One region of the Variovorax sp. FW301-JW7 genome, then DNA from elsewhere that is predicted to be linked to it. Evidence: predicted binding sites of a transcription regulator. Region 1 holds the regulator's gene; the other holds the start of a gene.
The links. Region 1 encodes HrcA, which represses chaperone genes, less so after heat shock. Its sites were predicted from a motif close to TTAGCACTCNNNNNNNNNGAGTGCTAA; they were not measured.

Region 1 (15,599 bases):
CTAGCTGTTCGCTATCTGCAGCAAAGCCTGAGATTATAGCAACAGGAGTTGCCCGTTCCAAATCATCCGCAGAAAAAATTAATCGGGTATCGAGTCCTTCGGGTGGCTTGGCCACCACGAAGCGTGCCGGCGGCAGGTTGACCGGTGTGATTTCTTCGCCGATGCCCTCGACCCAGGCGTTGCGTCCGCCGAGGAAGAAAGGCACATCCGCGCCCAGCTTCAGCCCGATCTGCGCCAGGCGCGACAGCGGCAGGTTCAGGTTCCAGAGGCGGTTGAGCGCGAGCAGGCAAGTAGCGGCGTCCGACGACCCCCCGCCCATGCCCGCCTGCGCCGGCACATGCTTGGCGATGCCGATGTGGGCGCCTTGGCCGGGCGCAGCGTGCGCCTGCAGGGCGCGGGCGGCGCGCAGCACGAGGTCGTCGGCTGGCAGCGGCGTGGTGAGGTCTTCGCGGCTCAGTTGGCCATCGTTGCGCAGCTCGACGTGAAGCGTGTCGCACCAGTCGATCAGCATGAAGACCGACTGCAGCAGGTGATAGCCGTCGTCGCGCCGCCCGGTGATGTGCAGGAACAGGTTCAGCTTGGCCGGCGCGGGCAGGTCGTAGATCGCCTTCATGAGCGTTCGAACACGATGCGCAGGTCTGCCCGAGGCGCCGGGGATTCGCGCGTGGCCTGCAGGCGGCCGTTCGACAGCTGGCCCAGGTCGGCGCGCCAGCCGGGGACGGGGTCGGCGCGGCCGTCGAGCCAGCCGAACAGGGCGCCCACCGGAATGGCGGCGCCGGTGGCAGCTTCGATCAGCGCATCGACGGAGTCGTAGCGACGGGTCTCGCTGCCGTTCTTCAGCAGGGCTTCGCCCGGCGCCCAGCGCAACTGCGCCAGCGTGCTGCCGATCGGGGTGGTCAGCGTCAGGTCGCCGGTTTCGGCTGAACCGCGCAGCTCGAACAGGGCGGCAAAGGTCTGGACGGGTTCACTGTCGATGCGCAGCGACATGCGGCCGCTCCAGCTGGCCGAACGCTCGGAAGTGGCGCGGGAACCGCTCGAGAGCTGCGCGCAGCCCGTCAGCCATAGCAGCAGCGCACCGCCCCCCGCGCCAAGCGCCGCGCGGCGGGTGAGGGCGTTGTCGCCCCGTGCGGGAGCCGATTGCGTGATCGATGCCATTCAGGGTTTGACGCGCAGGCGCTTGAGGGTTTCCTGCAGCGTCTCGTTCTCGGCGTCCGTCAGCAGCGATTCTTTCCAGATCGCGACGGCGCGGTCCTTCTGGCCGATCGACCACAGGACCTCGCCGAAGTGCGCGCCGATCTCTGCGTCGGGCCGGGTCTTGTAGGCCGCCTCCAGGATGCGGATCGCCTCCGCCGTATTGCCGAGCCGAAACTCGACCCAGCCCAGGCTGTCGGCAATGAACGGGTCTTCGGGCGCGAGCTGCACGGCCTTCTGGATGAGCGTGCGGGCCTCGTCGAGCCGGATCTTGCGATCGGCAAAGGAGTAGCCCAGCGCGTTGTACGCGTTCTGGCTCTCGGGCTTGAGCGTCATGAGGCGGCGCAGCAGCCGCTCCATGTCGTCCAGGCGGTTGAGCTTCTCGGCCATCATGGCCTGGTCGTAGACGAGGTCACCGTCGTCCGGCGCGGCGGCCGAGGCCTGGGCCAGCAGGTCGTAGGCGGCCTGGTATTGCCTGGCCTCGCGCAGCAGCTGGGCTTCGGCCAGCAGTTTCTGTTTGCGCTCGTCCGCCGTGCGCTCGGGCAACGCGCGCAGCAGTTCGCGGGCCTGGGGCAGCTTGCCCTGCTTGGCGAGCAGGCTGGCGCGGCGGCCCTGGATGGCGCTCTGGTTGTCAGAGCTGTCGATGCGCGTGATCCAGCGGTCGGCTGCCTGGAAATCCTTGCGCCGTTCCGCCAGCTGCGACAGCACGAGGTACGCCTGCGTCAGCCCGCGCTTGCGGTCGGCGACGTCACCGGCGTCCTGGCTCTGGCCCGGCGCGGTCATCAGGTCGACATAGCGCTTGAGCGAAGTCTCGGCCGCGGCTTCCTGCCGGGCCTGCATCTGCAGGCTGCCGAGCAGCAGCCAGGGCTCGGCCAGCTCGGGGCGCGCGGCGGTCAGGGTCTGCAGCTGCGCGGAGGCGTCGCTGAAGCGGCGGTTCTCGACCAGCGTGCGCGCATAGGCGATGCGCAGGTCGGGCGAGGCCTTGGGGTTGTTCGCGAGGTAGCGCGTGACGATCGGCTCGGCCAGCGGCTGGCCCGGGTCGATGAGCTCCAGCGCCAGCGCCGAGGGCGCCTCGGACGTGGGGTCGATGGCTTGCCCCTTGCGCGCGGCGTCCAGCGCGCCCGAGGGGTCGCCGGCGTTCAGGCGCAGCCTGCCCACGGTGGCCCAGGCCAGCCCGCCGATCGTCGGGCTCTTGAGTTCGTCGACCAACGCCTGCTCGACCACCGAAGCGGCCAGTTTCTTGTCCGGGGCGCGTCCGTAGGTGCGCGCAATCACCGCCATCAGCAGGGGGCGTTCGATCTGCGACGTGGCCGCCATTTCGGCGCGCAGCGGCTCGACGGTTTCGCTGATGCGGCCCCGCGCGATCAGGATCTGCAGCTCGATGCGCCGGGCGTCGCGCGAATGGGGCAGCGCTTCCTGCCAGGCACGGGCCGCGGCGATCGCGGCGTCGTCGCCGGCGCGCGACTGCAGCGCGATTTCCACGGCGCGCTGGAACAGCTTGCCGTCGCGCAGGCGCTGGGCGGCCTCGAGCACCCGTGCATAGCCGGAGCCGGGGTCGCCGGACCGGGCGGTGATCTCGCCGATGAGGATGTCGTAGAACAGGTCGGCCGTCAGCGCCGACGGCTGCGCGACCTCGGCGGCCGGCTTGGTTGCTCCGGCGGTGGTCGTGTTCCTGGAGCGCACCGGCGGCTTCGGCGGCGCCGTGCGCTCGATGGCGGGAGGCGGGTTGCCGGCGGCGGTGGGTTCAAGAGACTGTGCGTGCGTTGTGTAGGCAAGCAGCACGAGAGACGCGGCCGCCGCAAGGCGGTGACGGCGGGGCGATGGGTTCATCTGACCATAATAATCCAGCCATTTGAACGAGCGCCGCATGGGGCTTCGTCGCTGCCGGAGTTTTACTTTTCATGCCTGAACTACCCGAAGTCGAAGTCACCCGGCGCGGCTTTGCCGACCGCATCGCCGGCGCGCGCATCGATGCGGTTCGCATCGGCAAGCCCTTGCGTTGGGCACTGATGGTGCTGCCCGAGGCGCTGGTCGGGCGGCGGGTGCTCCAGGTGCGGCGCCGCGGCAAATACCTGCTGATCGACCTCGACCGCGGCATCCTGCTGCTGCACCTTGGCATGTCGGGCAGCCTGCGCTTCGACGCGGTACTGCCGCCGCCCGGCACGCACGATCACTTCGACCTGGCCACCGACCGCGGCACCTTGCGGCTCAACGATCCGCGCCGCTTCGGCGCCGTGGTCTACGTGGACCACGAAGAAGCTCCCTGGGCCATCAAGCTGCTCGGCGGCCTGGGCATGGAGCCGCTGGGCGACGATTTCGACCTCGATGCGTTCCATGCCGGCCTCAAGAAGCGCAAGACGGCCGTCAAGCAGGTGCTGCTGGCGGGCGAGGTGGTGGTGGGTGTGGGCAATATCTATGCGTCCGAGGCGCTGTTCCTGGCCGGCATCCGGCCGACGTTGTCGGCCGCGCGAATCAGCCGGCCGCGAGCGGCAAAGCTCCACGCGGCGGTTCGAGACATCCTGGCCCGGGCGGTGGAGAAGGGCGGCAGCACGCTGCGCGACTTCTCGAACGTGGACGGCCAGAGCGGCTACTTCCAGCTCGAAGCGACGGTCTACGGCCGCACGGGCGAGCCGTGCCGGGTGTGCGGCACGCCGATCCGGCAGCTGAAACAGGGACAGCGCTCTACTTATTACTGTCCCCATTGCCAGAAATCCTAGGGGAGGCGGGCCCCGTGGCGGCTGCTTCGGGGCAAACTCCTGCTGGTACCCCATTCGCCATTTGGCGATGTTATATTTGTAAATTCTTACTTACATCTTCCCCTTGAGCCGCTCCTTCAACCAACAGCTCGATCAGCACGGCGCCTGGCGGAGCAACTTCGCACGCCGCCTTCAGTGGCTGTCCCGTTGGCTGACCGACAACGAGCTGCTCGACCAGGCCGTGGCCGAACGGCTGCGCGCCCTCGAAGACCAGATCCGCACCAGCAAGGTCATGGTGGCCTTCGTGGCCGAGTTCTCGCGCGGCAAGTCGGAACTGATCAACGCGATCTTCTTCGCCGGTTACGGGCGGCGGATCATGCCGGCCAGCGCCGGGCGCACCACGATGTGTCCGACCGAGCTGGGCTACGACGCCGCCCTGGCGCCCAAGCTGCGCCTGCTGCCCATCGAAACCCGCCTGGAGCCGCACTCGCTCGCCCACTGGCGCGAGCGGCCCACGCGCTGGACCGAGCTGCCCATCGAGGTGGGCGACGCCGAACAACTGGCCCGGGCCATGGGCAAGGTGGCCGAAGTCCGCTGGGTGAGCAAGGACGAGGCACGTGCGCTCGGCTTCTGGAACCCCGAGACGCCCGACGACAACCCGGTGCAGGACGCCGAAGGCCGCGTCGAGATTCCGCGCTGGCGCCATGCGGTGCTCAACATGCCGCACCCGCTGCTCGAGCAGGGGCTGGTGATCCTCGACACGCCCGGACTGAACGCGATCGGCGCCGAGCCCGAACTCACCGTGAGCCTGATCCCGCAGGCGCATGCCGTCGTCTTCATCCTGGGCGCCGAAACCGGCGTGACCCGCTCCGACCTGTCGATCTGGCGCGAGCACCTGATCACCGGCGACGAGAGCCACGACACGCGTTTCGTGGTGCTCAACAAGATCGACACGCTGTGGGACACGCTGAGCACCCCGGCGCAGATCGCGCAGCAGATCGAGCGCCAGCGCGAAGGTGCGGCCCGGCTGCTCGACGTGCCGTTGGCGCAGGTGCTGCCGGTGTCCGCACAGAAGGGCCTGCAGGCCAAGATCGCGCACGACGCGGCCCTGCTCGACGCCAGCCGGCTGCCGGCGCTCGAAGCGCTGCTCGGCGAAGGCGTGCTCGGCAAGCGCGAAACCATGCTGCGGCTCGCGGTCGATGCCGGCATGACCGCGCTGCGCACCGAGGCCGAGCGCCTGCTGAAGGTGCGCCAGCGCGACCTGTCGGAGCAGGCGCTCGAACTGCAGGGCCTGCGCGGTAAGAACGTGTCGGTGATCCGCCACATGCGCGCGCGCATCGACCAGGAACATGCCGAATTCGAAGGCAGCAACACCCGCATCCTGGCGCTGCGCTCGGTGCAGGGCAAGCTGCTGCGCGAGGTGTACGCGGTGCTCGGGCGCACGGCGCTCAAGGCCGACATGGTCAAGCTGGCCGCGGCGCTCAAGCGCCCCGGCGTCAAGTTCAACGTGCGCAAGGTGTACGGCGAGACCTTCGATGCGCTGCGCAACAACCTGCGCGAAGTGCAGGCGACGACGGCCGAGATCCAGTCGATGCTGCACGCCACCTTCCGCCAGCTCAATGCCGAGCAGGGCTTCACGCTGCAGGCGCCGGCCGAGCCCGACCTGAGCGGCTTCGAGCAGGAGCTGGGCCAGATCGAGCGCAGCCACATCCACTACCTGGGCGTGGGCAACCTGATCAAGCTCGCGCAGGCCGACTTCTGCGACAAGCTGGTGCGCGCATTGGCCAGCCGGCTGCGGCTCGTCAACGAAGCCGCCATGACCGAGGTCGAACGCTGGAGCAAGGGCGCGAGCGCGCAGATCGATGCACAGCTCAAGGAACGCCGCCGCAATTTCAGCAAGCGCATTGAGGCGATCGAACGCATCCAGAACGCCGCGGGCAGCCTCGACGACCGGCTGTCCGAGATCGCCGCGCAAGAGAGCCACCTGGCCGCGCTGCAGGAGCGCCTGCACGAGTTCACCTCGCTGATCGCGCAGCACGGCAGCCAGCCGCCTGTCGCGGCCGCCGCCATCGCGGGCGAGCAACTGCGTGCGGCCTGAACGCGCCGCCGCGCGGGCGGCCGTTTCCCCATCTCTGTCGCTGCCCCCCGATTTCGCCGCACAGATCGTGCGCTGGCAGCGCAGCCATGGGCGCAGTGAGCTGCCGTGGCAGAACACGCGCGATCCGTACCGCGTCTGGCTCTCGGAGGTGATGCTCCAGCAGACCCAGGTCACGACCGTGCTGGGCTACTTCGCGCGCTTTCTCGAACGCTTCCCGGACGTGGCCGCGCTGGCCGCTGGCACCGAAGACGAGGTGTTCGGTCTGTGGAGCGGCCTCGGCTACTACAGCCGCGCGCGCAACATGCACCGCTGCGCGCAGGAGGTGGTTGCGCGCTTCGGCGGCGCCTTTCCGCACACCGCCGCCGAACTCGTGACCCTGCCCGGCATCGGGCGCTCCACGGCTGCCGCGATTGCGGCCTTCTGTTTCGGCGAGCGCGTGGCCATCCTCGACGGCAACGTGAAGCGCGTGCTGACGCGCGTGCTCGGCTTCGACGGCGACATGTCGTCGTCGGCGCAGGAGCGCGCGCTGTGGGACCTCGCCACGCAGCTGCTGCCGCCGGACGGCCAGCGCGAAGCGGTGGCGCACTACACGCAGGGCCTGATGGACCTGGGCGCCACGGTCTGCCTGCCGCGCAAGCCCAGCTGCATCATCTGCCCGGTGAACGCCAGCTGCGTGGGCCTGCGCCAGGGCACGCCCGAGCGCTACCCGGTAAAGACGCGCAAGCTCAAGCGCAGCGCCCAGTCGCTGTGGGTGCTGCTGGCGCGTGACGCGCAAGGGCGCGTGTGGCTGGAGAAGCGGCCGGCCAAGGGCATCTGGGCGGGGCTGCATTGCCTGCCGGTGTTCGACAGCCACGACGACCTGCTCGCGGCCTTGCCGGAGGGTGCGGCGCACGACACGCAAGACCTGCCGCCCTTCGTGCACGTGCTGACTCACAAGGACCTGCATTTGCATCCGGTACAGCTCCAGGGCGTCCAGCCGCAAGGCGAGGGCGCGCGCTGGGTCGAGGCGCAGGAGTGGAGCCGGCTGGGGCTGCCCGCCCCGATGCGCAAGCTGCTGGAAACCGCCGAGGCCTGAGCGGCCTTCGCCCTCAGGCGTCGAGTTCGCGGTGGCGCTTGAGCGCGCCCCAGCGGGCACCGAAGGCGCGTGCCAGCTGCTCGACCAGGAACACCGACCGGTGCTGCCCGCCCGTGCAGCCGATGGCCACCGTCACGTAGCTGCGGTGGTCGCGCGCCAGGGCGTCGAGCCAGTGCGTCAGGAACTGCTCGATGTCGTCGAACATGCGCGCCACGTCGTCGTGCTCGCGCAGCCATTCGATCACCGGCTCGTCGCGCCCCGTGAGCGCGCGCAGCGCCGGCACGTAGTGCGGGTTGGGCAGCATGCGCACGTCGAACACGTAGTCGGCATCGAGCGGCACGCCGCGCTTGAAGGCGAACGATTCGAACACCAGCGTCAGCGCGTTCTGCGGCGCCGAGATCAGCCCCTTGATGTAGCTCTGCAGCTGCGCGGGGCGGATGAGGCTGGTGTCGATCACGTCGGCGCCATCGCGCAGGTCGGCCAGCAGCTCGCGTTCGAGTTCGATGGCCTGCACCAGCACGCGGTGCTGCTCGGGCACGTCGGTACGGCTTTCCTGGCGCGAGAGCGGGTGACGCCGGCGGGTTTCCGAATAGCGGCGCAGCAGCGCGTCGGTGGTCGCGTCGAGGAACAGCGAGCGCAGCGAGACGCCGTCGGCGCGCAGCGCCTCGAGCTGCTGCGGCACGATCGGCAGCGACACGCCGCTGCGCACGTCCATTGCGATCGCCACGCGCGTGGCCTGCTGCTCGTGCTGCAGCGCGATGAAGGCCGTGAGCAGCTCGGGCGGCAGGTTGTCGACGCAGTAGTAGCCGGCGTCTTCCAGCGCGTGCAGCGCCACCGACTTGCCGGAGCCCGACATGCCGGTGATGAGGACGAGGTCGAGATTCATGTTCATGGGGCGGTCGCCGGCGTCTTGTGGCCCAGCATTTCGCGCGCATGGGCCAGCGAGGTGGCCGACACCTTTTCACCGCCCAGCATGCGGGCGATTTCGCGGGCGCGGTCGTCGGTGGCGAGGCGCGACACGCCGCTTTCGGTGCGCGGGCCGTCCGTGCCGGCCGCCGTCGTCTGGCGCTTGGCGACCACGAGGTGGTGGTCGGCGCAGGCCGCCACCTGCGGCAGGTGGGTCACGGCGAGCACCTGGCGGTCGCGGCCGAGCTGCTTCATGAGGCGGCCCACGGTCTCGGCGACGGCGCCGCCCACGCCGGCATCGACCTCGTCGAAGATCAGCGTCTGTGCGGCGCCCAGTTCGCTGGTCGTCACGGCGATGGCCAATGCGATGCGCGAGAGTTCGCCGCCCGAGGCCACCTTGCCGATGGCGCGCGGCGTGCTGCCGGCGTGGCCGGCCACCAGGAACGAGATTTCTTCGAGGCCGGCGCGGCCGGGCTGTGCCAGCGGTTGCAGTTCGACGTCGAAGCGCCCGCCCTGCATGCCCAGGCCCTGCATCGCCTGCGTGACGGCCTGGGCCAGGCGCGGCGCGGCCTGCTTGCGGATCTTGCCGAGGGCCTTGGCTTCCTTCATGTAGGCCTGTTGCGTGTTCTGTTCGGTGCGCTCCAGGCCTTCGAGGTCGCTTTGTGCGTCGAGCGCCTGCAGCTCCGCCTGCCAGCCGGCCAGCAGCGCGGGCAGCTCGGCGGGCGTGCGCTTGTAGCGGCGCGCGAGCGACATCCACAGGCCCATGCGTTCATCGAGTTCGGCGAGGGTCTTGGGATCGGTGTCGGTGTCGCGCAGGTAGCCGTGCAGCGAGTGGGCCGCGTCCGAAGCCTGCGCCACGCAGGAGGCCAGCACCTCGCCCAGCGTGCGGAACTCGGGCTCGATGTGTTCGCAGTTCTGCAGCAACGTCGCGGCACGCGAGAGGGCGGCGAGGGCGCCGTTGTCGTCGTCTTCGAGCGCCTGGCTTGCGCCCTGGGCGGCGTCGATGAGGGCCTGTGCATTCGAGATGCGCGAGTGGTGGGCCGAGAGTTCGTCCCACTCGTCGGCACCCGGCGCCAGCTTGGCGACTTCGGAAATCTGCCACTGCAGCCGCTCACGCTCGCGCTGCAGCGAGTCTTGCGCCGAGCGTGCGTGCTCGAGCGCCGAGAGCGCCTGGCGCCAGCTCTGCCAGGCGGCGTCGAGCGCGTCGGTGCGCGCGCCCGCGTAGGCGTCGAGCAGGCCACGCACGGCCTCGGGGCGGGTCAGGCTCTGCCAGGCGTGCTGGCCGTGGATGTCGAGCAGGCGGTCGCCGAGTTCGCGCAGCTGCGTGGCGGTGGCGGGGCTGCCGTTGATCCAGCCGCGGCTGCGTCCCTGCAGGTCGACCGTGCGGCGCAGCAGCAGGCCGTCGCCCGCCTCGAAGCCGCCTTCGTCGAGCCAGCCGGCCAGGGCCGGGTCGGCGTCGAACTCGGCGCTCACGTCGAGCCGCTCGGCGCCTTCGCGCACGGCACCGGCGTCGGCGCGGTTGCCCAGTGCCAGCTGCAGTGCGTCGATCAGGATGGACTTGCCGGCGCCGGTTTCCCCGGTCAGCACCGTGAAGCCGGCCGACAGATCGAGTTCAAGGGACCGCACGATCACGAAGTCGCGCAGTGCGATGCGTCGCAAAGCCATCTCAGTTCGTCCTCAAGCTGGGGGCGTGGTCCTTCATTCAGGAGCCCCCTTCGTTCCAATGGAGTTTTTTCCGCAGCGTGTCGAAGTAGCTCCAGCCGCGCGGGTGCAGGAAGCGCACCCGGAAGTCGGAACGGCGCACCACCACGCGGTCGCCGATGGCGAGCGAGGCGAGCGACTGCATGTCGAAATTGGCGCTGGCGTCGCGACCGCTCACCAGCTCGATCACGATCTCGTCGGCGTCGGGCAGCAGCACGGGGCGGTTGGACAGCGTGTGCGGCGCGATCGGCACCATCACCCATCCCGGCACCGCCGGATGCAGCAGCGGCCCGCCGGCCGACAGCGCATAGGCCGTCGAGCCCGTGGGCGACGCGATGATCAGCCCGTCGGCGCGCTGGTTGGCCACGAAATGGCGGCCCACCGACACGCGCATCTCGACCATGCCCGAGGTGGCGCCGCGGTTGACCACCACGTCGTTCATTGCGAGCGCGTCGAACACCACGGCCTCGTCGCGGAGCACCTGCGCGTGCATCAGGCTGCGGTGGTCTTCTTCGTATTCGCCGGCCAGCATCGGGATCAGCGTGGCCTGGTAGTTGTCCAGCGGGATGTCGGTGATGAAGCCGAGCCGGCCGCGGTTGATGCCGATCAGCGGGATGCCATAGCACGCGAGCTGGCGGCCGATGCCGAGCATGGTGCCGTCACCGCCGACCACGAGGCCGAGGTCGCAGCGCTGGCCGATTTCTTCGACCGACAGCGCCTGGTAGCGCGGGTGGGGTGGGGCGTCGGTGTCCTCGCAGGACGAACGCTCCACGAACACCGTGCAGCCCTGCGATTCGAGGAAGGCGCCGATGCCTTCCATCACGCCGTCGCGCGCATCGGCTTGCGCCCGGGCGCCGGAAGCCTGGTATTTGCCGATCAGGGCGACGTGACGAAAGCGAGAGGTCATAGCTCACAAATTACAACACTAAAATCTTGCAATGCTGGACGACCGTGCCAAGTTGCTGTTGAAGACGCTGGTCGAGCGTTACATCGCCGATGGGCAACCCGTCGGATCACGCACGCTCTCGCGTTCGGCGGGGCTGGATCTCTCGCCCGCGACCATCCGCAACGTCATGTCCGACCTCGAGGCGCTGGGGCTCATCGCCAGCCCCCACACCTCGGCCGGACGCGTGCCGACCACGCGCGGCTACCGGCTCTTCGTCGACACCATGCTGACCGCGCAGCGCGAGCAGATGAGCGCGCCGAGCCTGGCCGCCGACCAGCCACAGAAGGTGATCGCCAACGCCGCCCACCTGCTGTCGAACCTGTCGCAGTTCGTCGGTGTGGTGATGGCACCGCGCCGCGCCTCGGTGTTCAAGCAGATCGAATTTCTGCGGCTCTCGGAGCGGCGGCTGCTGGTGATCATCGTGTCGCCCGACGGCGACGTGCAGAACCGCGTGATCTTCCCGGAGTCCGACTACTCGCAGTCGCAGCTGGTCGAGGCCTCGAACTACATCAATGCGCACTTCGCGGGCCTGACGATCGAGCAGGTGCGCGACCGGCTGCAGTCCGAGGTCGAGAAGCTGCGCGGTGAAATCGCGGCGCTGATGCAGGCGGCGGTGCAGGTCAGCTCCGAAGTGCTCACCGATGCCAAGGCCGACGACGTCGTGATTTCCGGCGAGCGCAACCTGCTGTCGGTGACCGATTTTTCCAGTGACATGGGGCAGCTGCGGCGCGCCTTCGATCTTTTTGAAGAGAAGGCGCAGCTGATGCGGCTGCTCGACGTGTCGAGCAAGGCCGAGGGCGTGCGCATCTTCATCGGCGGCGAAAGCCAGGTCGTGCCCTTCGAGGAGCTGTCCATCGTCAGCGCCAACTACGAGGTCGACGGCCAGGTGGTCGGCACGCTGGGCGTGATCGGCCCGACCCGCATGCCGTACGACCGCATGATCCAGATCGTCGACATCACGTCGCGGCTGGTGAGCAACGCGCTGAGCCACCGCAAGTAAGCGGCCGCGCGCGGCGCATAGAATCGGGCCCGCGTGGGCCGTTAGCTCAGTTGGTTAGAGCAGCGGACTCATAATCCGTTGGTCGAGTGTTCAAGCCACTCACGGCCTACCACCACACATTCCCCCCTCTGCAGATACTCCGACGAAGGCCGCATTTCGCGGCCTTTTTCTTTGGTGCCAGAGGCGCGAGCGAGGCCTGCGGCCGCCGCCGATTTCACCTACGGCAAACACAGGATTCCTTCAGGTTGCAATGCAACATCGAAGGCAGAATGCACCATTTGAGTGCAAATGTAACGAGCCGGGTGATCCCTGCGCGCGCCGCACTGCGATTTCCGATGGCCATGACCCCGCTTTTCAAGCTCCTGCTTCCGATGTCCCTGCTCGCGCTCGCTGCATGCGGCGCCAAGCAGGCCTCCACCACCGATGACGCGCCGCCCGAAGTCGGCGTGGTGGCGCTGCACGCCAGCGACGTGGCTGTGCACACCGAGCTCGCGGGCCGCACGGCCGCCTACCGCGTCTCCGAGGTGCGGCCGCAGGTCAACGGCATTGTGCGCAAGCGGCTGTTCGAAGAGGGCGGCATGGTCCGCGCAGGCCAGGTGCTGTACGAGATCGAGCCCGGCCCGTTCGAGGCCGCGCACGAGCAGGCGCAGGCCGCGTTGGCCACGTCGCAGGCCACCATCGCCAGTCTGCGCGGCAAGGCAGATCGCTTCGGCGAACTGGTCAAGGCCAACGCCGTGAGCAGGCAGGAACACGAAGAGGCGCAGGCCGCGCTGGTGCAGGCGCAAGCCGGCGTGAAGGCCGCGCAGGCGGCCGTGAAGGCGGCGCGCATCAACCTCGACTTCACGCGCATCACTGCGCCCATCGCGGGACGCATCGGCCGTTCCGCCGTGACCGAAGGCGCGCTCGTGGCGCCGGGCCAGGCGATGGCGCTGGCCACGATCCAGCGGCTCGATCCGATCTACGTCGACGTGGTGCAGTCGAGCCTGGAACTGACGAAGCTCAAGCGTCGCTTCATCTCGGGCGACATGGCGCCGGCCAGTACCCAGGTTCGCCTGCGCATGGAAGACGGCCTGCCTTACCCGCATGCCGGCACGCTGAAGTTCTCCGAAGTGGCTGTCGACGAGGCCACCGGCTCGGTCACGCTGCGCGCGGAATTCCCGAACCCGCAAGGGCTGCTGCTGCCGGGCATGTACGTGCGCGCGCAGGTCGAGTTCGGCGTGGAGCGCCAGGCTATCCTGGCGCCGCAGCGCGGCGTGGCCCGCAACGAGAAGGGCGAGCCGACTGCGCTGGTGGTGGCGGCCGACAACAAGGTCGAGTTGCGCGCGCTCGAAGTGCGCAGCACCGAGGGCGAGCACTGGGTCGTGACCCGGGGCCTGCGCGAGGGCGACCGCCTGGTGGTCGACGGCCTGCAGCGCGCACGCCCGGGCGAAAAAGTGAAGCCGGTGCCGGTGTCCACGGCGGGCGCATCGTCCGCTGCCGCGCCTTCGCCGGCCGATTGATCAGAAGCGACAACCTCCCGTGATCGCTCATTTCTTCATCCAGCGGCCCGTCTTCGCCTGGGTCATCGCCATCCTCATCATGCTGGCCGGCGGCGTGGCCATTCGCACGCTGCCGGTGTCGCAGTACCCGGACATCGCACCGCCGACCGTGGTCGTGTCGGCCAACTACCCCGGCGCCTCGGCGCAGGCGGTGGAAAACAGCGTCACGCAGGTGCTCGAGCAGCAGCTCAAGGGCATCGACGGCCTGATGTATTTCAAGTCGACCAGCAGCGCCGCCAGCTGGGCCGAGATCAACGTCACCTTCCGCCAGGGCATCGACCCCGACACCGCGCAGGTGCAGGTGCAGAACAAGGTCAGCCAGGCCACCAGCCGGCTGCCGCAGGCGGTGCAGCAGCAGGGCGTGACGGTCGCCAAGTCGCAGAACAACTTTCTGCTGATCGTGGCGCTGTACGACGAGACCGGCCAGCGCACCGACACCGACATCGCCGACTGGATGGCCAGCAACCTGCGCGACCCCATCAGCCGCGTCGACGGCGTGGGCTCGGTGCAGGCCTTCGGCGCGGCGTACGCCATGCGCATCTGGCTCGACCCGCACCGGCTGGCCAGCTACCAGCTGATGCCGTCCGACGTCACGGCCGCCATCACCGCGCAGAACACGCAGGTGTCGGTGGGCGAGATCGGCGCGCGGCCGTCGGCGCCGACGCAGCACCTGAACGCCACCGTCACCGCGATGTCGCGGCTGCAGACGCCCGACCAGTTCAAGGCCATCGTGCTCAAGACGCAGGCCGACGGCGCCGTGGTGCGGCTGGGCGACGTGGCGCGCGTGGAGATCGGCAGCGAGTCGTATGCCGAGACCACGCGCCTGAACGGCCACCCGGCAGCGGGCTCGGCCGTGATGCTGGCGCCCGGCGCCAACGCGCTGACCACCGCCCGCGCGGTGAAGGCGCGCATCGCCGAGCTCGAACGCTCGCTGCCCGCGGGCCTGCGCGTGGCCTACGCGGAAGACACGACGCGCTTCGTCAAGATCTCGATCCAGTCGGTCATCCGGACGCTGCTGGAGGCCATCGCGCTGGTGGTGGTCGTGATGTTCCTCTTCCTGCAGAACTGGCGCGCCACGGTGATCCCCGCGATCACCGTGCCGGTGGTGCTGCTGGGCACCTTCGGCGTGCTCGCGGCCTTCGGCTATTCGATCAACGTGCTCACGCTGTTCGGCATGGTGCTGGCCATCGGCCTGCTGGTGGACGACGCGATCGTGGTGGTGGAGAACGTCGAGCGCGTCATGCACGAAGAGGGGCTCGATGCGAAGGCCGCCACGATCCAGTCGATGAAGGAAATCACCGGCGCGCTGGTCGGCATCGCGGTGGTGGTGTCGGCGGTGTTCCTGCCCATGGCCTTCTTCGGCGGCTCGGTGGGCGTGATCTACCGGCAGTTCTCGGTGACCATCATCGCGTCGATGGCGCTGTCGGTGGTGGTGGCCATCGTGCTCATCCCGGCGCTGTGCGCACGCTTCCTGAAGCCTGGCGTGCCACCGCGCACGCGTGGCTTCCTGGGGGCCTTCAATCGCCGTTTCGATGCCGCGCAAGGCCGCTATGTGAGCGCGCTGGGCCGCATCCTGCGCAAGCCGCTGCGCTTCACGGCGGTGTATGTCGGCATCGTGGCCGGCATGGGCCTGCTGTACCTGAGTCTGCCCGGCGGCTTCCTGCCGGAAGAGGACCAGGGCAGCGTGATGGTGATCGCGACGCTGCCGGCCGGCGCCACCTCGGGTCGTACCGATGAAGTGAACCGCGCCATCGAAAAGCACTTTCTCGAGACCGAGAAGGACACGACCGACACCATCTTCACGCTCACCGGCTGGAGCTACAGCGGCTCGGGGCAGAACATGGGCATGACGTTTGTCTCGCTGAAGGACTGGTCCGAACGCGCCAGCGCCGACAAGCGCGCGCACGCCATCGTCGAGCGTGCCGGCAAGGCGCTGGCCAAGCAGCAGCGCGACGCCGAGGTTTTCGGCATGGTGCCGCCGCCCATCGAAGGGTTGGGCGAATCGAACGGCTTCGAGTTCTGGTTGCAGGACACCTCGGGCATGGGCGCCGAGCGGCTGTTGCAGGCACGCGAAAAACTGGTGCGCGAGGCCAACAAGGACCCGCGCCTGCAGTCGGTGCGCGCCAACAGCGTGGCCGGCACGCCGCAGCTGCAGGTCGACATCGACCAGCTGAAGGCCTCGGCGCTGCGGCTGTCGCTGGACGACGTGAACACCACGCTGGGCATTGCCTGGGGCGGCAGCTACGTCAACGACTTCATCGACCGCGGCCGCGTGAAGCGCGTGTACGTGCAGGCCGATGCGCCGTATCGCTCGGCGCCGGACGACATCGGCCAGTGGTTCGTGCGCGGCAGCACGGGCGCGATGACGCCGTTCTCGGCCTTCGCCACCACGCGCTGGTCGCAGGGCGCATCGCAGCTGGAGCGCTACAACGGCCTGCCGGCGGTGCA
Region 2 (15,599 bases), on a different contig from region 1:
CACCCACTGGATCGTGCACGAGCAGCCGCAGTTGGTCGCGCGCGAGATCGAGGGCTTCCTGGCCCGCAATCAGTAGATCGGCGGCTCGCCTTCCGGTCGCGTTTTGAACCGGCGATGCACCCAGTAGTACTGGGACGGCATCGTGTCGATGTAGCCCTGCAGGCGCTCGTTCATGAGCGCCGTGTCGGCCTCGACGTCGTCGGTCGGGAAGTTCTGCCACGCCGACAGCACCTGGATCTCGTAGCCGCCCGGCGTGAGCTTCGCCACCACCGGCACCACCTTGGCCTTGCCCAGCCGCGCAAAGCGCGACAGCGAGGGCACGGTGGCCGCCTGCACGCCGTAGAACGGCACGAAGATGGTCTGGTCGCGCCCGAAATCCATGTCGGGCAGCAGGTACAGCAAACCGCCCTTGCGCAGCCCCGAGAGGATGGGCTTGATGCCGTCCACCCGGTTGAGCGCCGCCACGTCGCCGAAGCGCGTGCGGCCTTCGCGGATCCAGGCGTCGACCATCGGGTCGCGCTGGGTCGTGTAGATCGTGGCCGAGGGGCGCGCCGTGTGCATGGTGAGCGCGGTGGCCGCGGCATCGAGGCCGTAGAAGTGCGGCGCGAACAGGATCATCGGCGCGTCGCCCTCGGCGATCTCGCGGATTTCCGAGGCAGAACCGACGATCTTCAGCCGGCGCTTCACCACCTGTTCGGGCGCATGCCAGAGCCAGCTGCGGTCCAGCCACGACTGCGCGACGAAGACGAAGGTCTCACGCGCGATGGCGCGGCGCTCGGCCTCCGATTTTTCCGGGAAGCACAGGGCCAGGTTCCGGTCGACCACGCGCCGCCGCGGCACGGCGATGGTGTGCAGCAGGCGGCCGAGGACCCTGCTGAAGCCGCGCACGAGCGGCAGGGGCAGCGGGGCCAGCACCCGCATGAAGCCGATACCGAGTCGGGAACTGAGGCTCATGGCGCAGCCCCTCCAGCGGCGTTGGCCACCACGGCCGGTTCGCCGCGCGGCTCCTTGTAGCGCGCGTAGTCCCACACGTACTGCCCGGGCAGGCTGTGGATCAGGCGGCCGATGCCGTCGTTCATGGCAGCGGCGGCGTCCTCGATGGACGCATCGGGGTCGGTGAGCGCGGTGCCGACGATCGGCTCGAAGCGGATCACGTAGCCCGCGCCGCGCGGCAGGCGCTCGCACACGCTGAGGAAGCAGGCGGCGCCGGTCTGTTGGGCCAAACGGGGAAGCAGGGTCATGGTGTAGGCAGGACGGCCGAGGAAAGGCGCCCACACGCCCTGCCCCAGCGGCGGCACCTGGTCGGGCAGGATCCCGGTGTAGCCGCCGCTGCGCAGCGTGCGGATCAGTCCGCGCACGCCGGTGTTGTTGGTCGGCAGGGTCTGCAGGCCGGGCCGGTCGCGCGAGCCCGCGGCGATCAGGTCGGCCATCCATTTCTTGCGCGCCGGGCGGAACAGCGCGGTGATCGGCCCGAAGTCCGCGAGGAAGCGCTCGCCGATGGCCTGGCCGCACATCTCCCAGCTGCCCAGGTGCGGCGCCACGAGGATCACGCCCTTTTTCGCGCGCATCGCGGCCTCGAAGGCCTCGACGCCTTCCCAGCGCACCACGCGCGTCAGCACGCTCTCGCCCTGCGGGCGCAGCCACAGCCAGGGCAGCTCGGACGCCATGTGGCCGGCGGCGGCAATGGCGGGACGGTACTGCGCGGGCGAGAAGCCGGCGCTCTCGGCGTTGGACTTGAAGCGGCGGCGGTAGTCCGGCGCGCACCACCAGACCAGCCACCCCAGCAAGGCGCCGAGCCGATGCATCAATGGCATCGGCAAGCGGGCAAGCAGGCGGAACAGGGTGATCATTGAGCGGGGAGGGAGAGAGAGTCAGGGAGCGTCAAAAGACGGAGGCGCGCGCATGGTATTGCGCGGCTCGAATAGAATGCAAATTGTCGCCGAGTTACGGAACAACTTGCAGGGCGACACCCACAAGCGCGAATGCGATTGTGTCCCGTCGATACGTCGACATCTGCTAAAGCGTTCGCCAGGGCTCCGCAGAGTTGGCAACGCGCCAATTGAACTCAAGGAGTGACTACAGTGGCGAACGACTTTCTCTTTACTTCCGAATCGGTTTCCGAAGGCCATCCCGACAAGGTCGCGGACCAGATCTCGGACGCGATCCTCGACGCGATCTTCGAACAAGACCCCCGCAGCCGCGTCGCCGCCGAAACGCTGACCAACACCGGCCTCGTGGTGCTCGCCGGCGAGATCACGACCAACGCGCACGTCGACTACATCCAGGTCGCGCGCGACACCATCAAGCGCATCGGCTACGACAACACCGAGTACGGCATCGACTACAAGGGCTGCGCGGTGATGGTCTGCTACGACAAGCAGTCCAACGACATCGCCCAGGGCGTGGACCACGCCTCCGACGACCACCTGAACACCGGCGCCGGCGACCAGGGCCTGATGTTCGGCTACGCCTGCGACGAGACGCCCGAGCTGATGCCCGCGCCGATCTACTACGCCCACCGCCTCGTGGAGCGCCAGGCCCAGCTGCGCAAGGACGGCCGCCTGCCCTTCCTGCGCCCTGACGCCAAGAGCCAGGTCACGATGCGCTACGTGGACGGCAAGCCCCACAGCATCGACACCGTGGTGCTCTCCACGCAGCACAGCCCCGACCAGAGCGAGACGCCGACCAAGATGAAGGCCTCGTTCAACGAAGCCATCATCGAAGAGATCATCAAGCCCGTGCTGCCCAAGGAATGGCTGCAGAACACGCGCTACCTGATCAACCCGACCGGCCGCTTCGTCATCGGCGGCCCGCAGGGCGACTGCGGCCTCACCGGCCGCAAGATCATCGTCGACACCTACGGCGGCGCCTGCCCGCACGGCGGCGGCGCGTTCTCGGGCAAGGACCCGTCCAAGGTCGACCGCTCGGCCGCCTACGCCGCGCGCTACGTGGCCAAGAACATCGTGGCCGCCGGTCTGGCGCGCCAGTGCCAGATCCAGGTGGCCTACGCCATCGGCGTGGCCCAGCCGATGAACATCACGGTCTACACCGAAGGCACCGGCGTGATCCCCGACGAGAAGATCGCCGAGCTCGTGCGCGAGCACTTCGACCTGCGTCCGAAGGGCATCATCCAGATGCTCGACCTGCTGCGCCCGATCTACCAGAAGACCGCCGCCTACGGCCACTTCGGCCGCGAAGAGCCCGAGTTCACCTGGGAAGCCACGACGCAAGCGGCCGCACTGCGCGCCGCAGCCGGCCTCAAGTAAGCACGGCGATACCGGGTCTCAAGGCCCGCCGTCCCCTCGGGGCGGCGGGCCTTTTTCTTTTCGTGGCGCGTTCTTCAGAAGCGGTACGCGCCGCTCAGGCCCAGCGTCCAGTTGCGGCCCGGCGCGGGCTCGTAGAAGCGCGCATTGCCTTCGTTGACGATGACCGAGCCCACGTAGCGCCGGTCGAACAGATTGTCGACGCGCGCGAAGGCGTTGAAGTCCCAGCGCTCCCACTTCTTCAGGTAGCCGGCGTACAGCGCCGCCACGGCGTAGCCGTGCGCGCTCGCGGTGTTCATGTCGTTGGCCTGGATGCGGCTCAGCGCGCGCATCTCGACACCCGCGCGCCAGCCCTCGGGCGGCACCCAGCCGAGCGAGGCGAACAGCGACTGGCGCGCGATGCCCGGGATGCGGTTGCCCGCGTTCACCGCGTTGCCGCCCGCGCAGGGCGACGGCGAGCAGAACGCATCGCGGTAGGTCGCGTCCAGCCAGGTGTAGGCGACCTGCGTGCGCCAGTGGTCGGCCGTCTCGTGCTGCCAGCCCAGCTCGAAGCCGTTGCGCCGCGTGCGCCCGGCGTTCTGGAAGGTGGCGCGACCGCCGCTGTTGGTGGCGGTGACGATCTCGTCGCGCGTGCGCGTGTGGAACAGCGCCGCCGTCAGCAGGCCGCCGCCCAGCCGGGCCTTCGCGCCCACCTCGAGGCTGTCGTTCACCGACGGCCGCAGCCCGAAGTTGAGCCCGCTCGCGCCGCCCGGTCGGTACGACAGCTCGTTGAGCGTCGGCGTCTCGAAGCCCCGGCCGACCGAGCCGTACACGGCGAGATCGGGCGTGGCCTGGTAGCGCAGCGAGGCCACGGGCAGGGTCTTGCTGTAGCTCGCGCTGCCACTGTCGTCGCGGTTGGCACCACCGATGTACAGGTCGTGCGAATCGAAATGCACGCGGCTGCGTCGCACGCCGGCCTCGAGCGTCCAGCGCTCGGCAAAACGCCACGCCGCCTGCGCATACGGATCGAGGTTCCAGACCTCGTTGCGCTCGTTGCGGCGCAGCCGCCCCTGCACGCCCAGCAGGGGCGCGGCCACCGGGCCCAGGTAGTTCTCGTAGCCGCGGCGGCGCTCGCGCAGGCTGTCGTAGCCCAGGCCCGCCACGAGGTCGAAGGGCCGGTCGGCCAGCTGCAGCGCGGCGGTCCAGCGCAGGTCGACGCCGCCGTACTGGCGCGAGAGGTCGATCACGCCACCCGCATGCAGCGGGCTCTGCTGCGCCGACGGCGGGATCGACTGGAACTGCACCGTCTTGCGCTCGCCGCCGTAGACCATGAACTGCAGCGCCTGCTCGGCATTGAGGCGCCGCTCGTAGCGCAGGCCGACCTGCGTCTGCTCGACCGTCTTGCGCGTGTCGTACTGCAACGCCAGCGGCGCCTTGCGCGGTGCCTGCGCGACCTGCTCGGCCGTCAGGCCCAGCGGGTCCTGGGCCTCGATGCGCACGCTGTTGAACACCAGCGTGAGCTTGTCGCCGTTGTCGAGCGCGACGCCCAGCTTGCCGTTCGCGATGTTGCGCCGCGCGGCACTCTGTTCGCGCCAGCCGTCGGTGCGAAAGTGGCTCGCACCGAGCAGGTAGTCGACCGCGCCCTGCGAGCCGCTCAGCTGCAGCGACTGGCGCCAGCTGCCGAAGCTGCCACCGGCCAGCGAGTACGACAGGCGTGGCGCGCCCTCCCCCGAAGCCGTGAACGCCTGCACCACGCCGCCCGACGAATTGCCGTACAGCGCCGAGAACGGCCCGCGCAGCACCTCGACGCGATCGACCGAGCCGATGTCGATGTTCGAGGTCTGCCCCTGCCCGTCGGGCAAGGTGGCCGGAATGCCGTCGACGTACAGGCGCACGCCGCGCACGCCGAAGGTCGAGCGCGCGCCGAAGCCGCGCACCGACAGCTGCAGGTCCTGCGCGTAGTTCATGCGGTTCTGCACCTGCAGGCCGGGCACGGCGCCCAGGCTCTCGGACAGGTTGACCTGCAGCCGGCTGTCGCGCATCTCGTCGCCATCGACGCGGTCGACCGAGCCGGGCACGAGAAAGGGAGACAGCGTGCCGCGCGGTGTGGAAACGGTGACGTCGCGCAGCGTGCCGGCCGGCGACGTTGCGGGCTGCTGGCCGTGCACGGCCAGCGGAACGCCCAGGATCAGCAGGCGAAGCGGATAGGAGAGTGCGGCATTCATCGGCACCGATTCTGCGTCGGTGCCCTGCCCCTTTGGCCTAGCGGGAACCCGTGCGCGGCGAGCGGCGCCAGCCGTACCAGGCGCACACGAGCACCGGAACGCCCAGGCCCACCCAGGCCACCATGTCGCCGAGACCGCCGTCGCTGAACAGCGCAGTGATCAGGCCGACGGTGGTCATCACGCCCAGCACGATGGGCCAGCCCCACATGCGCCAGAGCGATTGGTGCGGTGCCTTGTGGTGCGTCGTCATGCCTGCACCTTCATGGCCGGTGCCGGGTCAGGCTGCGGGCCCGATACCGTGGCGGGCGCCGCAGTCGTCGCGGTCGCCCGGGCCTGCACGGTGTTGCCGCGCTTGAGCCATAGGTACAGCCCGCTGCCCAGCACGATGATGGTCGCGATGTCCAGCAGCGCCCACAGGATCTGCATCGGCATGCCGCCGTAGTCGCCGAAGTGCAGCGGCTGCGACACCAGCAGGCCCGTGAGGTACCACGGCATCTTCGGCGCCGCCGTGACCTCCGCCGTCTTGGCATCGACCAGCACCGGTTGCAGCAGCTTCGAGGTGAAGGGCTCGTTGCCGCGCAGGAAGAAGGTCGTGTGGTGCGGGCTCGAGAACGAGGTGCCCGGGAAGGCGATGAACGACAGCTTCATGCCGGGCGCCTTCTGCATCGCCCCTTCCATCGAGCGCTGCAGCGAGCCGCGCTCGGCCACCGGCACCACCGGCTCGTTCTTGTAGGGCGCGAGCAGCGTGCTGAGCTGGTCGTACTGCCAGTACTTGATGATCAGGTCGGCCCAGGTGTTGATCATGCCGGTCGAGCCCACCACGAACAGCCACACCAGCGTGACGATGCCCAGCAGGTTGTGCAGGTCGAGCCACTTCAGGCGCGGGCGCTTCTCGCGCCGCACCGTGCCGAAGTCGAGCTTGCGCATGAACGGCGAATACAGCACCACGCCCGAGACGATGGCCACCAGCAGCAGCAAGCCCATGAAGCCCAGGAACAGCTTGCCCGGCAGCCCGGCGAACAGGTCGACGTGCAGCTTGAACATGATGTACATGAAGCCCTGGCTGAACTCCGGCTGCGCCAGCACGACGCCGGTGCGCGCATCGACCGCCACCGACTTGAAGTCTTCGGTGGGCTCGGGCGTGGGCGTGAGCGTGACGAACCACAGGCCGTCGTCGTCCTCGGGCTGCGAGACGAACTGCACCACGCGGTCGGGGTGCTTGGCACGGCCGATCTCGACCACCTTGTCCAGGCTGATGCGCGGCGTGTTCGCCGGCATCTTCGGTGCCTCGACCTCGGTGCCCAGCAGGTGGCCGATCTCGTGGTGGAAGATCAGCGGCAGGCCGGTGATGCACAGCAGCAGCATGAACACCGTGCAGACAAGGCTGCTCCACTTGTGAACCCAGGCCCAGGTCTTGATCTTTCGGCTGTCCATGTCGTCGTGCGTCGTTGGGTGGTGGGAAAAGGCTAGAAGCGGTAGGTGGCGCTCGCCACGATGTTGCGTCGCGCACCGTACCAGCAGTCACCGCGCGAGAGGCAGGTGCTGAAGTACACCTTGTCCGTCACGTTGTTGATGTTGAGCGCATAGCGCCACTGGGCCGTATCGTAGGCAAACACCAGGTCCGCCAGCGCCACGCCCGGGATGCGCGGGCCGGTGCCGAACTGGGTGTCGCGGAACGAGCTCATCACGCGCACGCCGGCGCCGGCCGAGAAGCCGCTCATGCCGGCCACCGAGAACCTGTACTTGGCCCAGAAGCTGGCCTGGTGCTTGGGCAGGCCTTCGATCTGCGCGTCGGCGTCGGTGTAGTTGTAGTGGGCGATCAGGTCGAGGTTGGCGCCCACCGAGCCCTTGGCTTCGAGCTCCACGCCCTTCGTCTTGGTGAGGCCGCGCTGCGAGAACACCTTCGGCTGCTCTTCGACGATCTGGTTCTTCTCGCGCAGGTCGTACACCGCGGCGCTGAAGGCCATGGCGCGGTTCTTCGGCTCGTACTTGACGCCCGCTTCCCACTGCTCGCCGCGCAGCGGCGAGAAGATGCGGCCTTCGCGCGGCGACTGTGGCGTGAACGACTCGCTGTAGCTCAGGTACGGCGACCAGCCCGACGGATGGGCGTACATCACGCCCAGGCGCTTGGTGGTGGCGCTGCTCTTTTGCTCATCGCTGCCGGCGGCGCTGGACACGGCCCGGTCATGGCGCAGGCCGGCCACGAAGATCCAGTGGTCGAGCTTGATCTGGTCCTGCAGGTACAGGCCGGTCTGGCGCTGGCGGGTGCGCGGACGCGCCACGCGCTCGGGTTCGTCCAGGTGGCCGTACACCGGCGCATAGAGGTCGATGGTGTCGACCGTGGTACCGCCCCAGACGTTCTCGCGCTGGCGCGCGAAGTCCGCGCCCACGAGCAGCGTGTGCTGGAGCGCGCCGGTCTGGAAGTGGCCTTCGACGTGGTTGTCGAGTGTCTGCGTGCGGTTGCGCGTCAGCTGGCTGTCGTAGTAGCGGGGGAACACGCGCTTGAAGATCGGGTCGGTCGACCAGCTGTCGAAGCCGCTGAACGCGCCGCCGTAGTGGTAGCGGTTGTCGTTTTCGTTCTTCGCATAGCGGAAGTTCTGGCGCACGGTCCAGCTGTCGTTGAACTTGTGCTCGAACTGCCAGCCGAAGGTCTGGCGCTCGCTGTTGTAGTAGTCGCCAGGCTCGCCGATGAAGCGGCTGCTCGGCACGCGGCCGTTCGGGTTCGGCAGCAAGGTGCCTTCCCACGGCAGGAACTGCGAGCTGCTGCCGTTCTTGTCCTTCTGCCACAGGCCCTGCAGCGTGAGCGAGGTCGCGGCGTTGGGGCGCCAGGCGAGCGACGGCGCGATCACGCTGCGGTCGTCGGGCACGTGGTCGACCTGCGAATCGGACTTGCGCTGCAGCGCGATGAGCCGGTACGACAGCGAGCCGTCGGCGTTCAGCGGACCGGTGAGGTCGGCCTGCACCTGCTTGCGGCCGAAGCTGCCGAACTGCACGCCCACCTCGCGCTGGGCCTCCTGCAGCGGTCGCTTGCTGACCATGTTGATCACGCCCGCCGCGGTGCCCGCGCCGAACAGCATGCCCGAAGGGCCGCGCAGCACTTCGAGGCGCTCCAGCGTGTAGGGCTCGGTGCGCGTCGTGCTGGTGTAGTAGCCGTAGGCCTGGCGCAGGCCATCGAGGTAGATGTCGGGGTTGGCGCCGCGCACGCGCATCGAGTCGGTGCGCGAATCGACACCGTAGGCGTCGGAGCGCACGCCCGCCGCGTAGTTGAGCGCCTCCTGCAGGTTGGTTGCGCCCTGGTCGACCATCTGGTCGCGCGTGACCACGGTCACGGCCTGCGGGGTTTCCGACAGCGGCGTGTCGGTCTTGGTGGCGGTGACGGCATTCTTCGCGCGGTAGCCGATCACGGGCGAGGTGGCGGTTTCGGCTTCGGCATTGGCATCGACGCGCACTTCAGGGAGCGAACCCGTGCCGCCCGTTTGCGCCAGAACGTGCTGCTGCGCGTAGATCGCCAGGCAGCCCACCAACACCGAAGCGGCCCTGCGCCGCGCCCTCATTCTTGCCATGTTTTTATGGTTCATTGAACGCTATTGATAACAATTCGCATTCTATTGTCAAGAAAGTCTCGGTCCTCGGGTTTTCCAGCAGACGGGGGCGAAGCGTTGCAAAACCGCCGCGGACGCCCGCACCAGCCGAGCTACGATCCCGCCCGCACGCCGTTTGCGTGCGCTGACAGGCCCCATGCTCAAGCTCCTCGCCTCGTTGTTTCCTGCGCTGCGCGGCCCGGCGCTGATGCTGGCCGTGCTGGTGCTCACCGGCTGCGCCGGCCTGCCGCCGCGCCTGCCCGACGGGCCGCCCTCGATCGCCATTCCCGCCTCGGCCGCCACCCCGCTCGGCCGCGCCGCCGCCAGCCTCGATTCACCGCCCGACGGGCTCTCGAGCATGCGGCCGCTGATCGAGGCCTCGTTCGCGCTCGATGCGCGGCTGGAGCTCATCCGCCGCGCCCAGTCTTCGCTCGACGTGCAGACCTACCAGCTCGGCAACGACAAGACCGGCCGCCTGCTGCTGCGCGAACTGCGCGACGCCGCCCGGCGCGGCGTGCGCGTGCGCCTGCTGCTCGACGACTTCTACACCGCCGGCATGGACCGCCTGCTGCTCGGGCTGGCCGCCGAGCCCAACGCGCAGGTGCGGCTGTTCAACCCCTTCGTGAACGCCCGCGACCATTCGTCGATGCGCTGGCTGGAGTTCTTCGGCGATTTCCGGCGGCTCAACCACCGCATGCACAACAAGCTGTTCATCGCCGACGGGGCCCTGGCCATCGCCGGCGGGCGCAACCTCGCGGACGAGTACTTCCTGCGCAGCGAGAGCGCCAACTTCATCGACTTCGAGCTGCTGCTGGCCGGCCCGGTGGTGCCGCAGTCGGCCGGGATCTTCGACACCTACTGGAACAGCGACGTGGTCTACCCGCTGCAGCGCATGGCCGGCACGCCGCTCACGCCCGATGAGCTCAAGGCCGCCTTCGACGCCGCGACCTCGCCCGCCTTTGCGCCCCTTCCCGACCCGCTGGCCGCCACCGACCTGCTGGGCGACCTGCCGCTGGGCGCTCAGCTCGACAACATCGGCGAGACGCGCTGGATCCGTGCCGAGGCCGCCGCCACCGCCGACAGCCCGAACAAGGCCCTGGGCACGATGGCGCGCCCGCAGGAGTCGCTGGCCCAGCGCTTCCACGAGATGCTGGGCGCCGCGAAGTCGAACGTGGTGGTGATCTCGCCCTACTTCATTCCCGGCGACGAGGGCATGGAACGCATCCGCATGGGCCGCGCGCACGGCCTGAACATCACGGTGGTCACCAACTCGCTGGCCGACAGCGACGAGCCGCTGGTGAACATCAACTACAACCGCTACCGCGTCGACATGCTCAAGCTGGGCGTGAACCTGTACGAGGTCAGCACGCAGCAGCTCAAGCGCAGCGGCCAGTTCCGCAGCCTGCTCAAGAAGGCGCGCGGGCGCCTGCACGCCAAGCTGGCGCTGGTCGACCGCCAGTGGGTGCTGCTCGGCTCGATGAACCTCGACCCCCGCTCCGCCCTGCTGAACACCGAGTTCGGCGTGCGCGTGCGCAGCTTCGAGCTCACGCAGGCGCTGCTCTTCGCCTACCAGCTGGACGACATGGAAGGCGTGTACCGCGTCGTGCTCAAGCCCGACGGCCAGAACGTGCAGTGGATCGGCACCGGTGACGTGCATAACGAGGTGCTCGACAGCGAGCCCGACTCCAGCATGCTCACGCGATTGCAGCTGCTGCTGTTCTCGTGGTTCGTGCCGACCGACCAGCTGTGAGCCCACGGCCGCACGTCGCATCCGCACCACAAATGCGAACAGCTCGCATCTAGAACTTTACAATTCAGTCCGCCGCGCCCAGCGGCCGTCACCCAGGGGTGCCGCCGACGGAGCTTCCGTCCGCGCGGCCCCCGCCTCACCCAGATTTTTTCAAGGCAAGGCACGACATCGCCCTTCGTCGCGTGGACGACAGGGCGGTGCGTGTGCGTGCGCGGCCCGCCGTGCGTGGTGCCGCCGCCTTAAAAAAACTGGACAACATGAAGCCCTCTTCCCGCGCCTACCGCACCGCCTCTCCCTCGCGCCCGCTGTGGCCCCTTTCGCTGCTGGCCGGCGCCGCCCTCGCGTCGCTGAGCGGCGTCGCGCTGGCACAGACCACCGCCTCGACCCTGAAGGAAGTCACCGTCAGCGCCGAAGACGACAAGGGCTACGCCCCCGCCGCCGCCAGCACCGCCACCAAGGGCAGCGCGCCGCTGCGCGACGTGCCGCAGGCCGTCAACGTGCTGCCCGAGCAGCTGCTGCGCGACCAGGGCGCCGTGTCGATGCAGGACGCCCTGCGCAACGTGCCGGGCGTGAGCTTCAACCACGGTGACGGCCAGCGCGACCAAGTCGTGATCCGCGGCTTCAGCGGCATCTCCGACTGGTTCGTCGACGGCGTGCGCGACGACGCGCTGTACTTCCGCGACCTCTCGGACACCGAGCGCATCGAAGTGCTCAAGGGCCCGGCCGCCGTGCTCTACGGCCGCGGCTCCTCGGGCGGCCTGATCAACCGCGTGACCAAGAAGCCCGTGTTCGAGCGCCGCTTCGGCGAGGTCTCGCTGGGCCTGGGCAGCCATCACTACACGCGCAGCACGATCGACCTGAACACGCCCATCGGCGAGAACATGGCCTTCCGCCTGAACGTGGCGGGCGAGCAGTCGGACAGCTACCGCGACCAGCAGTTCACCGACCGCCACAACATCGCGCCCTCGCTGGCGATCAAGTTCAGCCCGCAGACCGACCTGCTGCTGCAATACACCCACCTGCGCGACCAGCGCCTCACCGACTTCGGCATCCCGGCGCTCAACGGCCGCCCGGTCGACGTGCCCATCGGCGCGTATTACGGCTCCGCGCACGGCAAGCGCGACGACACCGTGACCAGCAAGGTGCAGACCTTCACCGCCACGCTGAACCACCGTTTCAGCGACGCGCTGAGCCTGCGCAACACCACGCGCTATTCCAGCTACCACCTGGACCGCAACAACACGCTGCCCAGCGGCACCACCGACCCGGTGCGCCTGACGGTGGGCCGCACGCGCGGCATCGTCGAGCGCGACGAGAGCGGCTGGTTCAACCAGACCGACCTGACCTGGCGCAACGACATCGGCGGCTTCAAGCAGGAGTGGCTGGTCGGCGCCGAGTTCGGCGTGCAGCGCAAGCGGCTGTTCAGCGTGTCTTCCGCCACGGGAGCGCAGCGCGTGAACCTGTTCAGCCCGGTGGCGGACCCGCTGCCGATCCCGCTGGCCACCTACCTCGCCGACGGCGCGATCCCGAGCAACAGCGAGTTCAAGACCGCGGCCGTGTACTTCCAGGACCAGATCACGCTGGCGCCGCAGTGGAAGGCGCTGATCGGCGGGCGCTACGACGTGTTCAAGCAGGACACCAGCTTCGAACGCAAGCTCGCGCCGCTGGAACGCACCGACCGCAAGTTCAGCCCGCGCGCCGGCGTGGTGTGGCAGCCCGACACGGTGCAGTCGTACTACGTGTCGTACAGCCGCTCGTTCCAGCCCTCGGGCGAAAACTTCGCGCTGTCCACCGGCAACATCGACAACGCGCCCGAGATCACCGTCAACAAGGAAATCGGCGCCAAGTTCGACCTGCTCGACGGCGGCCTGAACCTCACGACCGCGCTATTCAACCTGGAACGCTCGGGCATCAAGAACACCGACCCGAACAACCCGCGCCGCCAGATCAACGTCGGCACGCAGCGCACCAACGGCCTGGAGCTCGCGCTCAACGGCCGCCTGCCGGGCCGCTGGGACGTGAGTGCGGGCTATGCCTACCTCGACGCGAAGATGACCAAATCGCTCGCCACCGTGAGCTCGCTGCAGCTGCCCGTGGGCGCCGCGATCCCGGTGCAGGGCAAGACCGCCGCCCTCACGCCGCGCCACTCGGCCTTCGTGTGGGCCATGAAGGACCTCGGCCACGGCTTCAGCGCCGGCGGCGGCCTGAACTACGTCAGCGCGCGTTACGCGTCGCTGAGCAACCTCGTCACGCTGCCCTCGTACCTGACCGCCGACCTCGCGGCCAGCTACAAGACCGAGCGCTACGAGATCGCGCTGAACCTGAAGAACATCGCGAACCGCAAAGACTACGTCTCGGCCCACGGCAGCGTGGACAACCTGATCCTGCCGGGACCGGGGCGCGAGGTGCAGCTGACGCTGCGCGCGAAGTTCTGAGCGTGCCGGGCGGCTGCGTGCGTGTCCGGCACGCGGCCGCTTCCCTGTCTTTACTTGCCGGCCTTGCCCACCAGCACCGCGCCCTTCATCCCGGCGTCGTAGTGGCCCGGCTGCAGGCAGCCGAAATCGACCTTGCCGGCCTGGGTGAACTGCCAGACGATCTCGCCGGTCTTGCCCGCGGCCAGCGTGACCATGTTCGGATCGGCGTGCTCCATCTCGGGGTTCTTCTTCATCGCGTCGTAGTGCGCCTTGAGCGCCTTCTCGGTCCCGAGCACAAGCTCGTGCTTCAGGACGCCCGAGTTCTTGACGACGAAGCGCACCGTCTCCCCCTGCTTGACCTTGATGTCCGCCGGCGTGAAGCGCATCGAATCCGTCATGTCGACCTGGACCGTGCGCGTCACCTTGGCAGCCACGCCGGGCTTGCCGACGGCGGCTTCGGCATCGTGGTCGTGGCCACCGGCATGGGTGCCCGAGGCGGAAGCGCCGGCCGCGGCCAGTGCGACCAAGGCAGCGAAAACGGTGTTGCGGAAGGTGAGAGCCATGGTGTCCTTGGAAGTTGTAGAGGTGGATCGGGCGGCCTGCGCGCACATCCATCCGGTGCTGCGTGCTGGCGTGCCGCGACTCTAGGAAGCCCGCCCCGTCAATCGCCGATCACGTGGATTACAAAGAAGCAATCCGCGCGCGGCCCCTGCAGGGGTCTGAGTGGTTTCATTTCACCCGGACAAAAGAACCCCAAACGTTCCGACCGATGGAACCCGGCAGCCCGGGGTTTCCCCGGAAAAGCACAGCCGTGCAGGACGAGGGCAAGGGCCACGCTCTTGAAAGGTCATCGAATGCCCTTATGATTAGCACTCGCTGCTGACGAGTGCTAACAGCCCTCCCATCCAGTCGACAGGTCGCCGGTTTCTCCGGTGCCCGACCACAAACAAACCCGTTTCTTACCCTTCCAGGAGATGCAATGAAACTTCGTCCTTTGGCCGATCGCGTGATCGTCAAGCGTGTTGACAGCGAAACCAAGACCGCCTCCGGCATCGTCATCCCCGACGCAGCCGCCGAAAAGCCCGATCAGGGTGAAGTCCTGGCCGTGGGCCCGGGCAAGCGCAACGACAAGGGCGAACTGGCCGCACTGACCGTCAAGGTCGGCGACCGCGTCCTGTTCGGCAAGTACAGCGGCCAGACCGTCAAGGTCGATGGCGACGAACTGCTCGTGATGAAGGAAGACGACCTGTTCGCAGTCGTCGAGAAGTAATTCTTCTCCTCTCTTTCGATCTCATCCCAATTCAATCCATTCGGAGTTAATTCATCATGGCAGCAAAAGACGTAGTCTTCGGCGGCGAAGCCCGCGCACGCATGGTCGAGGGTGTCAACATCCTGGCCAACGCAGTCAAAGTGACCCTGGGCCCCAAGGGCCGCAACGTGGTGCTCGAGCGTTCGTTCGGCGCCCCCACCGTGACCAAGGACGGTGTGTCCGTGGCCAAGGAAATCGAACTGAAGGACAAGCTGCAGAACATGGGCGCCCAGCTCGTGAAGGAAGTGGCCTCCAAGACCAGCGACAACGCTGGTGACGGCACCACGACCGCCACGGTCCTGGCACAAGCCATCGTTCGCGAAGGTTTCAAGCTGGTGGCTGCCGGCATGAACCCGATGGACCTGAAGCGCGGCATCGACAAGGCTGTCACGGCCCTGGTCGCCCAGCTGAAGAAGGCTTCCAAGCCCACCACCACCTCCAAGGAAATCGCGCAAGTCGGCTCCATCTCGGCCAACAGCGACGAAACCATCGGCAAGCTCATCGCTGACGCGATGGACAAGGTCGGCAAGGAAGGCGTGATCACCGTGGAAGACGGCAAGTCGCTGGACAGCGAACTCGACGTCGTCGAAGGCATGCAGTTCGACCGCGGCTACCTGTCGCCCTACTTCATCAACAACCCCGAGAAGCAATCGGCGCTGCTCGACAACCCCTTCGTGCTGCTGTTCGACAAGAAGATCAGCAACATCCGTGACCTGCTGCCGGTGCTGGAGCAAGTCGCCAAGGCGGGCCGTCCGCTGCTGATCATTGCCGAAGAAGTCGAAGGCGAAGCCCTGGCTACCTTGGTCGTGAACACGATCCGCGGCATCCTGAAGGTTGTGGCTGTGAAGGCTCCTGGCTTCGGCGACCGCCGCAAGGCCATGCTGGAAGACATCGCCATCCTGACGGGCGGCAAGGTCATCGCTGAAGAAGTGGGCCTGACGCTCGAAAAGGTGACGCTGGCCGACCTGGGTCAAGCCAAGCGCATCGAAGTGGGCAAGGAAAACACGATCATCATCGACGGCGCTGGCGCTGCTGGTGACATCGAAGCCCGCGTGAAGCAAGTGCGCGTTCAGATCGA

Region 2: the regulator HrcA is predicted to act here: its motif matches at 14,079-14,105, upstream of AC3WQM_RS14220 (co-chaperone GroES).

Annotation. Positions count from the first base shown of each region.
Region 1 is NZ_JBYTBC010000005.1:428,765-444,363, forward strand. Features, by position in the region: gene ispE (4-(cytidine 5'-diphospho)-2-C-methyl-D-erythritol kinase) at 1-613, opposite strand, end outside; gene AC3WQM_RS17195 (lipoprotein insertase outer membrane protein LolB) at 610-1,155, opposite strand; gene AC3WQM_RS17200 (tetratricopeptide repeat protein) at 1,156-3,021, opposite strand; gene mutM (bifunctional DNA-formamidopyrimidine glycosylase/DNA-(apurinic or apyrimidinic site) lyase) at 3,093-3,908, shown strand; gene AC3WQM_RS17210 (dynamin family protein) at 4,012-5,985, shown strand; gene mutY (A/G-specific adenine glycosylase) at 6,026-7,060, shown strand; gene rapZ (RNase adapter RapZ) at 7,074-7,946, opposite strand; gene recN (DNA repair protein RecN) at 7,949-9,631, opposite strand; gene AC3WQM_RS17230 (NAD kinase) at 9,669-10,574, opposite strand; gene hrcA (heat-inducible transcriptional repressor HrcA) at 10,606-11,613, shown strand; tRNA gene AC3WQM_RS17240 (tRNA-Ile) at 11,649-11,725, shown strand; gene AC3WQM_RS17245 (efflux RND transporter periplasmic adaptor subunit) at 11,985-13,112, shown strand; gene AC3WQM_RS17250 (efflux RND transporter permease subunit) at 13,135-15,599, shown strand, end outside.
Region 2 is NZ_JBYTBC010000004.1:514,049-529,647, reverse strand. Features, by position in the region: gene AC3WQM_RS14275 (alpha/beta fold hydrolase) at 1-76, shown strand, start outside; gene AC3WQM_RS14270 (LpxL/LpxP family acyltransferase) at 70-954, opposite strand; gene AC3WQM_RS14265 (lysophospholipid acyltransferase family protein) at 951-1,850, opposite strand; gene metK (methionine adenosyltransferase) at 2,082-3,266, shown strand; gene AC3WQM_RS14255 (TonB-dependent receptor domain-containing protein) at 3,341-5,467, opposite strand; gene AC3WQM_RS14250 (hypothetical protein) at 5,505-5,717, opposite strand; gene AC3WQM_RS14245 (PepSY-associated TM helix domain-containing protein) at 5,714-6,901, opposite strand; gene AC3WQM_RS14240 (TonB-dependent siderophore receptor) at 6,934-9,030, opposite strand; gene AC3WQM_RS14235 (phospholipase D family protein) at 9,206-10,798, shown strand; gene AC3WQM_RS14230 (TonB-dependent receptor) at 11,056-13,233, shown strand; gene AC3WQM_RS14225 (cupredoxin domain-containing protein) at 13,284-13,775, opposite strand; gene AC3WQM_RS14220 (co-chaperone GroES) at 14,192-14,482, shown strand; gene groL (chaperonin GroEL) at 14,539-15,599, shown strand, end outside.